One region of the Arthrobacter sp. TE12231 genome, then DNA from elsewhere that is predicted to be linked to it. Evidence: riboswitches for the same ligand, from Rfam matches in the RefSeq annotation. Region 1 holds a riboswitch; the other holds the start of a gene.

Region 1 (4,204 bases):
AAGAGGGCGAGGAGGGCCAGGAGGGGACGCTCGAGGACGGCGTGACCTCGCGCCGCCGGCGCCGCCGCCGTCGCGGTGACCAGGACCTGGAACTGACCGGCGGGGGAGACGACGATCCGCCCAACACCGTGACCCGCGTGCGCGCGCCGCGGGCCATCAGCGAAGCCCCGGTCAACAACCGCGTCACCTCGGTTAAGGGTTCCACCCGCCTCGAGGCCAAGAAGCAGCGCCGCCGCGAATCCCGCGACACCGGCCGCCGCCGCACCGTGATCACCGAAGCCGAGTTCCTGGCCCGCCGTGAATCCGTGGACCGGCAGATGATCGTCCGCCAGCGCGACGACAGAATCCAGATCGCCGTCCTGGAAGACGGCGTCCTGGCCGAGCACTTCGTCTCCAAGACCCAGCAGGACTCCCTGATCGGCAACGTCTACCTGGGCAAGGTCCAGAACGTGCTGCCCTCCATGGAAGCTGCCTTCGTGGACATCGGACGCGGCCGCAACGCCGTCCTGTACGCCGGCGAAGTGAACTGGGATGCAGTGAACCTCGAAGGCAAGCAGCGCCGGATCGAAAACGCGCTCAAGTCCGGCGACTCCGTCCTGGTCCAGGTCACCAAGGACCCGGTCGGCCACAAGGGCGCCCGGCTCACCAGCCAGATCTCGCTGCCCGGACGCTACCTGGTGTACGTGCCCGGCGGTTCCATGACCGGCATCTCCCGCAAGCTGCCCGACGTCGAACGCAACCGCCTCAAGCGGATCCTCAAGGACCGCCTGCCCGAGGACGCGGGCGTCATTGTCCGCACTGCGGCCGAAGGGGCGTCCGAGGAAGAGCTGACGCACGACATCAACCGGCTCCGCGCGCAATGGGAAGGCATCGAGAGCCAGTCGACCTCTACGAAGATCCTCGCCCCCGAGCTGCTCTACGGCGAACCCGACCTCACCATCAAGGTGGTCCGCGACGTCTTCAACGAGGACTTCTCCAAGCTGATCGTCTCCGGCGAGGAAGCTTGGGACACCATCGAGGCCTATGTGACCTACGTGGCGCCGGACCTCGTGGGCCGGCTCGAGAAGTGGACCAAGGACACGGACATCTTCGCTGCCTGGCGCATCGACGAGCAGATCCACAAGGCCCTGGACCGGAAGGTCTTCCTGCCCTCCGGCGGGTCCCTCGTGATCGACCGCACCGAGGCCATGACCGTGGTGGACGTCAACACCGGCAAGTTCACCGGCTCCGGCGGCAACCTCGAAGAAACCGTCACCAAGAACAACCTGGAAGCGGCCGAGGAAGTCGTCCGGCAGCTGCGGCTGCGCGACATCGGCGGCATCATCGTGATCGACTTCATCGACATGGTGCTCGAATCCAACCGAGACCTCGTGCTGCGCCGCATGGTGGAGTGCCTGGGCCGGGACCGCACCAAGCACCAGGTGGCGGAGGTGACCTCGCTGGGCCTCGTGCAGATGACCCGCAAGCGGATGGGCACCGGGCTGCTGGAAGTCTTCGGCGAACAGTGTGAAGCCTGCGCGGGCCGCGGCATCGTCACCCACGACGAACCCGTCGAGCACCGCCGGGCCAACACGGTCGCTGCCGAGCATTACGTCCCGCGCGCCGAGGCCCAGCCTGCCGCCCGCACCGAACGCAAGAGCCGTCGCCGCGGCCGGGGCCAGGGCCCGGAGTCCGCACCGGCCGCCGTCCACGCCGAGCCCACCGAGGCCGAGCGCCATGCCAAGGCTGAAGCCACCCGTGCCGCGCTGGCGAACATCGCCGCCGCGGCCCACGCCGCGCACCTGCACGACGGGGAAGCGGCTGCAGCCAGCGACGCCGGGGCCCGCCAGGCCGCCGTCGACGCCGTCACGAAGCTCGCCGCCACGGAAGAGGCAGCCGGCCGTCCCGCGGCTGTGCTGACGTTCGGCGGTGAGCAGGTGGCCCTGCCGTTCGTCGAGCACGCCGAGGGCACACCGGAGCCGTCCCTGACCCTGGACCTGCTGACCGAGGCCTTCGCCAACCTGGGCGAGGCTGAGGCCCAGGCCGGCAAGCAGGCGGCCGCCCAGGCCCAGCACGAGACTCAGGCCACGGCCGCATCCGAGCCGGCGCGCGTCGAGGCGCCGGCTTCACGGACAGCGGAAACCACGACGACGCGCGGCCGCCGCGGGCGCCGCAACCGGAGCGCCAGCCGCGCCCAGGGTGCAGCCAACGAGACCTCCGTGGAGCACCGCGAGGCAACACGGCCGGCCGCGGCCGGCTCGGTTCACGAGGCCAAGGCTCCCGCCGCGGCCAGGCCGGCCATCCCGGCCGGCAACGAGCCGATCATCCTCGGGGTCGGCGTGCCGGCATCGGAGCTGTAGTCCTCCACGGCTGATCCCTTCCGCCACCGGTCGGGCTGTTGTGTGGATTGCGGGTTCGGGCCGGAGCGGGCGTAACAATACGTCCGCTCCGGCCCGGGCCCGCTTCTCCGTTAACAGGCCAGCGCCGGGACAGCGGCTAGGCTTGACCACTGACACGGGGTGCCGCGCATCGGGCCGGCTGAGATCCAGACCCGTTGAACCTGTCCGGTTAGCACCGGCGAAGGGATGTCTGACTTGTCCGCAACAGTGAATCCGTCTGAATTTCTGCCCGACGCTTTTCTGCCTCCCAATTTTCTGCCCTCCGCGCCGTCTGCGCCGCTGCGCATTCCCCGGGTGCTGGCCATCGCCGGTTCGGACCCGTCCGGCGGCGCAGGGATCCAGGCGGACTTGAAGAGCATCGCGGCGAACGGCGGCTACGGCATGGCCGCCATCACGGCCCTGACGGCGCAAAACACCCAGGGCGTGCGCGCCGTCCACGTTCCTCCGGCAGAGTTCCTCACGGCGCAGCTGGACGCCATCAGCGACGACATCGGCATCGACGCCGTGAAAATCGGCATGCTGGGTGACGCCGCGGTGATCGACGCCGTCCGCACCTGGCTGGAAAAGGTGCGACCCGCCGTCGTGGTCCTGGACCCGGTAATGGTGGCCACCAGCGGCGACCGGCTCCTGAAGGAATCCGCCGAGGCGGCACTGCAGGCCCTCCTGCCCCTGGCGGACCTCATCACGCCGAATCTTGCCGAGCTGGCCATCCTGCTTAAGGAACCCGTCGCGGCAAACTGGGCGGAAGCCCTGGCGCAGGGCAAGCGCCTGGCCGCCCTCACCGGCACCACCGTCCTGGTCAAGGGCGGACACCTCCCCGGCGGGGATGGTGCCGGGGATAGTGCCGGGGACGGCTGCCCGGATGCGCTGGTCAACACCGTAGGGCTGCTGGGGCAGGAGACCGTGGTGGTGCCGGGGGAGCGGATCGCCACCCGCAACAGCCACGGCACCGGCTGCTCCCTGTCCTCGGCCATGGCCACGGTGCAGGCGCGGGTGGGGAACTGGGAAGCCGCACTGCGGGAGGTCAAGCCGTGGCTGCTGGGTGCGCTCCGCGAAGCCTCGGCCCTGGACGTCGGCACCGGCAACGGCCCGGTCCATCACTTCCATCACGTGCAGGACCGCACGAGCTCTCAGCACAGCCAGCACAGCCAGGGGCCGGCGGAGACCCCCGCGGAGGGCGAGTTCGCCGCGGCTCTGCGCGATGGCGCCGCGGCCGATCTCGACGCCATCTATGCCCTGGACTTCATCCGCGGACTCGCCGACGGCACCCTGCCCGAGCACGAGTTCGCCTACTACCTGGCCCAGGACGCCATTTACCTCAACGGCTACTCCCGGGTCCTGGCCCGCGCCGCCGCCCTCGCCCCCACCGAGGCCGAACAACTGTTCTGGGCCCGCTCGGCGCAGACCTGCCTTGAGGTCGAGTCCGAGCTCCACCGCTCCTGGCTCAGCACCCGCCCCGCGGCGGCCGGTCTGGGCCCGGTCACGAAGTCCTACGTGGACCACCTGCTGGCCGCCTCCGTCTCGGGCAGCTACGGCGTGCTCGTGGCGGCAGCCCTGCCGTGCTTCTGGCTCTACGCCGAAGTCGGGGCCACCCTGCACCGTGAATTCCTGGCCGGCGGCGCCCCCGCAGCGCACCCTTACGCCGACTGGCTGCGGACGTACGCCGATGAGGACTTTGCCGCCGCGACCCGGCAGGCGATTGCGTACACCGACGCGGCGGCCCGGCAGGCCTCCGCCGGCGAGCGGGAGGCCATGGCCTTGGCCTTCCGGCAGTCCTCACGCTACGAAGTGCACTTCTTCGACGCGCCGAGACTGCACGCCTGACC
Region 2 (4,204 bases), 1.5 Mb from region 1:
GTCAACGTCCTTGAAATGCCCTCGTTAGACGACGTCCTGGGTCTTGGCGAAGCGGGTGATCGCGCGCTGGGTGCCGCGGTTGGCGAGCACCTGGATGACGGTGCTGACCGCGGCCGAGATCAGCGCGAACGCCAATGCGTGGTGCAGCGTGGTGGGGACGTCGTCGTTGTCCGTGGGCGGCTTGCTGCCCGTGGACTTCTCCCAGACGGTGTCAACGAGCTTGGCGCCGGCGTAACCGGCCAGGAGGCTGACGCCGGTGCCGAGCAGCTTGATGAAGAGGTTCATTCTTCGTAACTCCTTAAGGGAGGAAACAGGGCTGCCCCTAGCCTAGCGTTCCTTGCCCGGGCATCCAGACAGGGCCAACGCCCCTGTATTGCCTCGCCCGCCGGACGTACTTTTGAGCATGGAACAGCCCCGGACCCGCCCGCTCGGCCATGCCCGGGGCGCCGCGGCGGACAGTCAGAGCTGGCGGCAACTCTACTTCTGGGCCGGAATCTCCGCCGTCGCGTTCGTGGCGTTGTTGATCGTGGCAGTGGTTCTGGACGCCATTGCCCCGCCACCGATCCACGGCGGTGCCGAAACCCTCGAGTTCATCGCCGGGCACACGGCGGTCTACGTCGCCGAACAACTCCTGTGGACCGTGCCCAACATTCTTCCGGTTCTGGTATTCGTGACCCTCTTCGTGGCACTCGCCCCGCTGAACAAGAGCCTGGCCCTCATGGCCACGGTGATCGGCGCCCTGCCGTGGGCGCTGTTCCTGGCCGTTCCGGTCACGAGCCGCGGATCGATGATCCTGGTCAATCTCAGTGACAGCTACGCGAACGCGATCGGCACCGCCGGGGCCGATGCCCGGCTCCGCTATGCCGCCGCGGCGGAGGCGCTGATCGCCGAGAACAACACGCCTGCCGCCGTCGGCGTCCTGTCCGCGCTCGGCATCCTGCTGATGTCGCTGACCATGCTCAAGGGCGTGCTGCCCCGTGCGGTGGCCTGGCTCGGCGTGGCCGCGGGCGCGGTTGGCGTGGTGGCGGAGGTACTCCGGTTCGCCGTTCCGGAGGTCTACCTGGTGTACGGCATCCTGATGTGGGCCTGGTTCACGGCGGTGGGGATTGCGCTGATCCGGCTGTCCCGGAGGACGCCGCGCGCGGACGGCGCCGCCGCCTAAGCTCCCGGCGTGAGGACCGTCCGTAAAGCCTCGACCACGAGGTCGTGGTCTGCCTTCTGCGGCAGCCCGGAGACAGTCACGACGGCTACGGCACCGGTGCCGCGCACGTAGATGGGGAACGCTCCGCCGTGGGCGGCGAACTCCATCTGATCGAACCAGGCGTTGTCCTCGATCCTTCCGCCGGCAGCGCGGGCCCGGAGGCCCACCAGCAGGGACGGGACCTCGTAGCGCTGGGCCGTGCGCTTCTTGGCGTTGATCCAGCGTTCGTTGTCCGGAGTGGCGCCGTCCAGCGCCGCGTGGAAGAGCACCTGCTCGCCCTTGGTGATGTCGACGGCGATGGGCAGCGAGCGTTGCCTGCCCAGTTCGACCAGGAGCAGCCCGAGGTCCAGGGCATCGTCCTTGCTGAACGATGCGAACTGGAGCGCATCCATTTCGGCCAGCACGCGGCCAATGAGCGCCGCCAGGGAACCGTGCGGTTGCGGCTCGCTCGAGTCCGGGTCGTACTCGGCGGAGGGATCTGGCGTGGCCGGTGTGTGCGTCAAAATGGTCCAGCTTTCCGGTGGGCGACAAGGCCGCCCGCTCGCGGGTCCGGGGGCCGACACGTCGACTCTACCAAGCGGCTCTTCCCGGCCGCGGGGTGCGCCTGGGGCAGGCCGCGGATTGTGACAGCACTCCACTGATAACCCGGGCCGTTCGGGTGTAAACTGAGCCAGCCCACAAGGGCGAAATAATTACGACAGGGGAGCGCCGCCGTCGGGCATCGCCGGAAGAGTCCGGGGAAACCAGTGGTGGGCGCTGAGAGTGCGGACAGCCGCAGACCCTCGAACCTGATCCGGTTAGTACCGGCGCAAGGGAGTCGAGTTCTCAGGGTGCGCGGAGGGCGGCGGAAGCCGAGGCCGGCCGGAGCACCCTCCCCTCCTGTTCCTCAGGAGGACGACATGACAGATATTTCAGCACAGCATGGTTCCAGCAGCCGTTCATCGGCCCGGCGCACCTACAACTGGCGTGTGGTGGACATTGTGGTTGCCGCCTTGATCGCCGTCGCCGGGGGCGTCATCTTCTGGGCCTGGGATCAGGGCGCGAACCTGATTTCCACCCCGGTCAACACGATCTACCCGCCGCTCAGCGGACTCTACGCCGGCGGATGGATGATCCCGGCAGTGCTCGGCATGCTCATCATCCGCAAGCCCGGGGCAGCCCTCTTCTGCGAGACGGTGGCGGCCACGGGCGAGCTGATCATGGGCTCGCAGTACGGCACCACGGTCCTGATCTCCGGAGTCCTGCAGGGCCTCGGCGCGGAACTGGTGTTCGCGGCCTTCCTCTACAAGAAGTTCAACCTCCCGGTGTCCCTCCTGGCCGGAGCCGGCGCGGGCCTCTTCTGCGGCCTGAACGACTCCTTCCTGCCGTGGGGCTGGAACATTGCCTACGAAGCCGGCGACAAGCTCGCCTACATCGTCTTCACCACCATCTCCGGCGCCGTGATTGCCGGCGGACTGTCCTGGCTCGCCACCCGCGGCCTGGCCAAGACCGGCGTGCTGGGCTCCTTTGCCTCCCGCAAGGCCGCCACGGAGCCTGTCTTCTCCTGAACCACGTTCCTGCACCCACTCCGGAACGGCCCTCTTGGAATTGCACAGGCGACTCATGACATCTTCACCAGGCGTACGCCCGGCCGCCGTCACAGCCCGCGGCTGGGGCTGGCGGCACGCCGGAAGGCTCCGGCCTGCGGTCAGCGGACTTGACCTGGACATCCGGCCGGGGGAGCGCGTGCTCCTGCTGGGCCCGTCCGGCGCCGGCAAATCAACCCTGCTCCACGCCCTGGCGGGTGTGCTCGGGGACGGCGCGGTGGGGGAGGCTGGCGACGCCAAAGAATCCGACGAGACCGGCAGCCTGCTGATCGATGGCGCTGCGCCCCGTGCACAGCGCGGCCGCGCCGGGCTCGTGCAGCAGGACCCGGAAACCCAGGTGGTGCTCTCGCGCCTCGGCGACGACGTCGCCTTCGGCGCCGAAAACCTCTCTGTCCCGGCCGGGGAGATCTGGCCGCGGGTCCGCGAGGCGCTCGACGACGTCGGGCTGGGCAGGCTGCCGCTGGACCACCCGACGTCGGCGCTGTCGGGCGGCCAAAAGCAGCGCCTGGCGCTCGCCGGGATCCTCGCGATGCGGCCGGGGTTGCTGCTGCTCGACGAGCCCACCGCCAACCTGGATCCCGCCGGCGTCCTGGAAGTCCGCGACGCCGTTGGCCGCTGCCTGGACAAGACCGGCGCCACCCTGGTGGTGGTGGAGCACCGGGTGGCGGTCTGGAAGGACCTCGTGGACCGGATCGTGGTGCTGCAGCCCGGGTCCGCCACGGACTCCGCGGTCCTGATTGACGGGCCGCCGGACCAGGTCCTGGCCGAGGCGCGGGACATGCTCATCGGTGCGGGCGTCTGGGTGCCCGGCTACGTGCCCGCAACACGTTCCCGGACCGCCCCGGCCTCCGGGCAGCTCCTGCTCTCGTCGGACGCCCTCGCGGTCTCCCGCGAGCGGCCGCGGCGGGCCGGACTGCGCCAGGGTTTCCGCACGATTGCGCCGCGCCCCGTGCAATCCGGGGTCATGGCCCGGGTCCGTGCCGGAGAGGCCTTGACCATCACCGGGCAGAACGGTTCGGGCAAGTCGACCCTGGCACTGACGCTCGCCGGCCTCCTGCGCCCCGTGGCGGGGACGGTCTCCGCCACGACGGAACTCAGTGGTTGCGCCATCGGTCGCGTAGGTGATGGCGCCGGGACCGACCCGTACCGGTGGAAAGCCCAGCAGCTGATCGCCAGGATCGGGACCGTGTTCCAGGAACCCGAGCACCAGTTTGTCACCGGCAGGGTCCACGACGAACTTATGTTCGGGCCCCGCCACCTCGGCTACGGCGAGGACCGTGTGGACGAGCTCCTGGAGCGGCTGCGGCTGACGGAGCTCGTGGACGCCAACCCCTACACGCTCTCGGGCGGCGAGAAACGGCGCCTCTCGGTGGCCACCGTGCTGGCTGCGCACCCGCAGGTACTGGTCCTGGACGAG

The links. A riboswitch is a leader RNA that binds a small molecule or an ion and turns the genes downstream of it on or off. The one in region 1 is predicted to bind thiamine pyrophosphate.
Region 2: it holds a riboswitch for thiamine pyrophosphate, as region 1 does, so the genes downstream of both, ACVWYS_RS00250 (ECF transporter S component) here and ACVWYS_RS06895 (bifunctional hydroxymethylpyrimidine kinase/phosphomethylpyrimidine kinase) in region 1, are expected to answer to the same signal.

What each region holds. Positions count from the first base shown of each region.
Region 1 covers NZ_JBSSFS010000001.1:1,512,733-1,516,936, forward strand. The annotation lists gene ACVWYS_RS06890 (Rne/Rng family ribonuclease) at 1-2,339, shown strand, start outside; TPP riboswitch at 2,485-2,582, shown strand; gene ACVWYS_RS06895 (bifunctional hydroxymethylpyrimidine kinase/phosphomethylpyrimidine kinase) at 2,565-4,202, shown strand.
Region 2 covers NZ_JBSSFS010000001.1:59,636-63,839, forward strand. The annotation lists gene ACVWYS_RS00230 (ion transporter) at 1-1, shown strand, start outside; gene ACVWYS_RS00235 (DUF4235 domain-containing protein) at 25-285, opposite strand; gene ACVWYS_RS00240 (DUF4386 family protein) at 404-1,162, shown strand; gene ACVWYS_RS00245 (heme-degrading domain-containing protein) at 1,159-1,704, opposite strand; TPP riboswitch at 1,891-2,034, shown strand; gene ACVWYS_RS00250 (ECF transporter S component) at 2,101-2,748, shown strand; gene ACVWYS_RS00255 (ABC transporter ATP-binding protein) at 2,804-4,204, shown strand, end outside.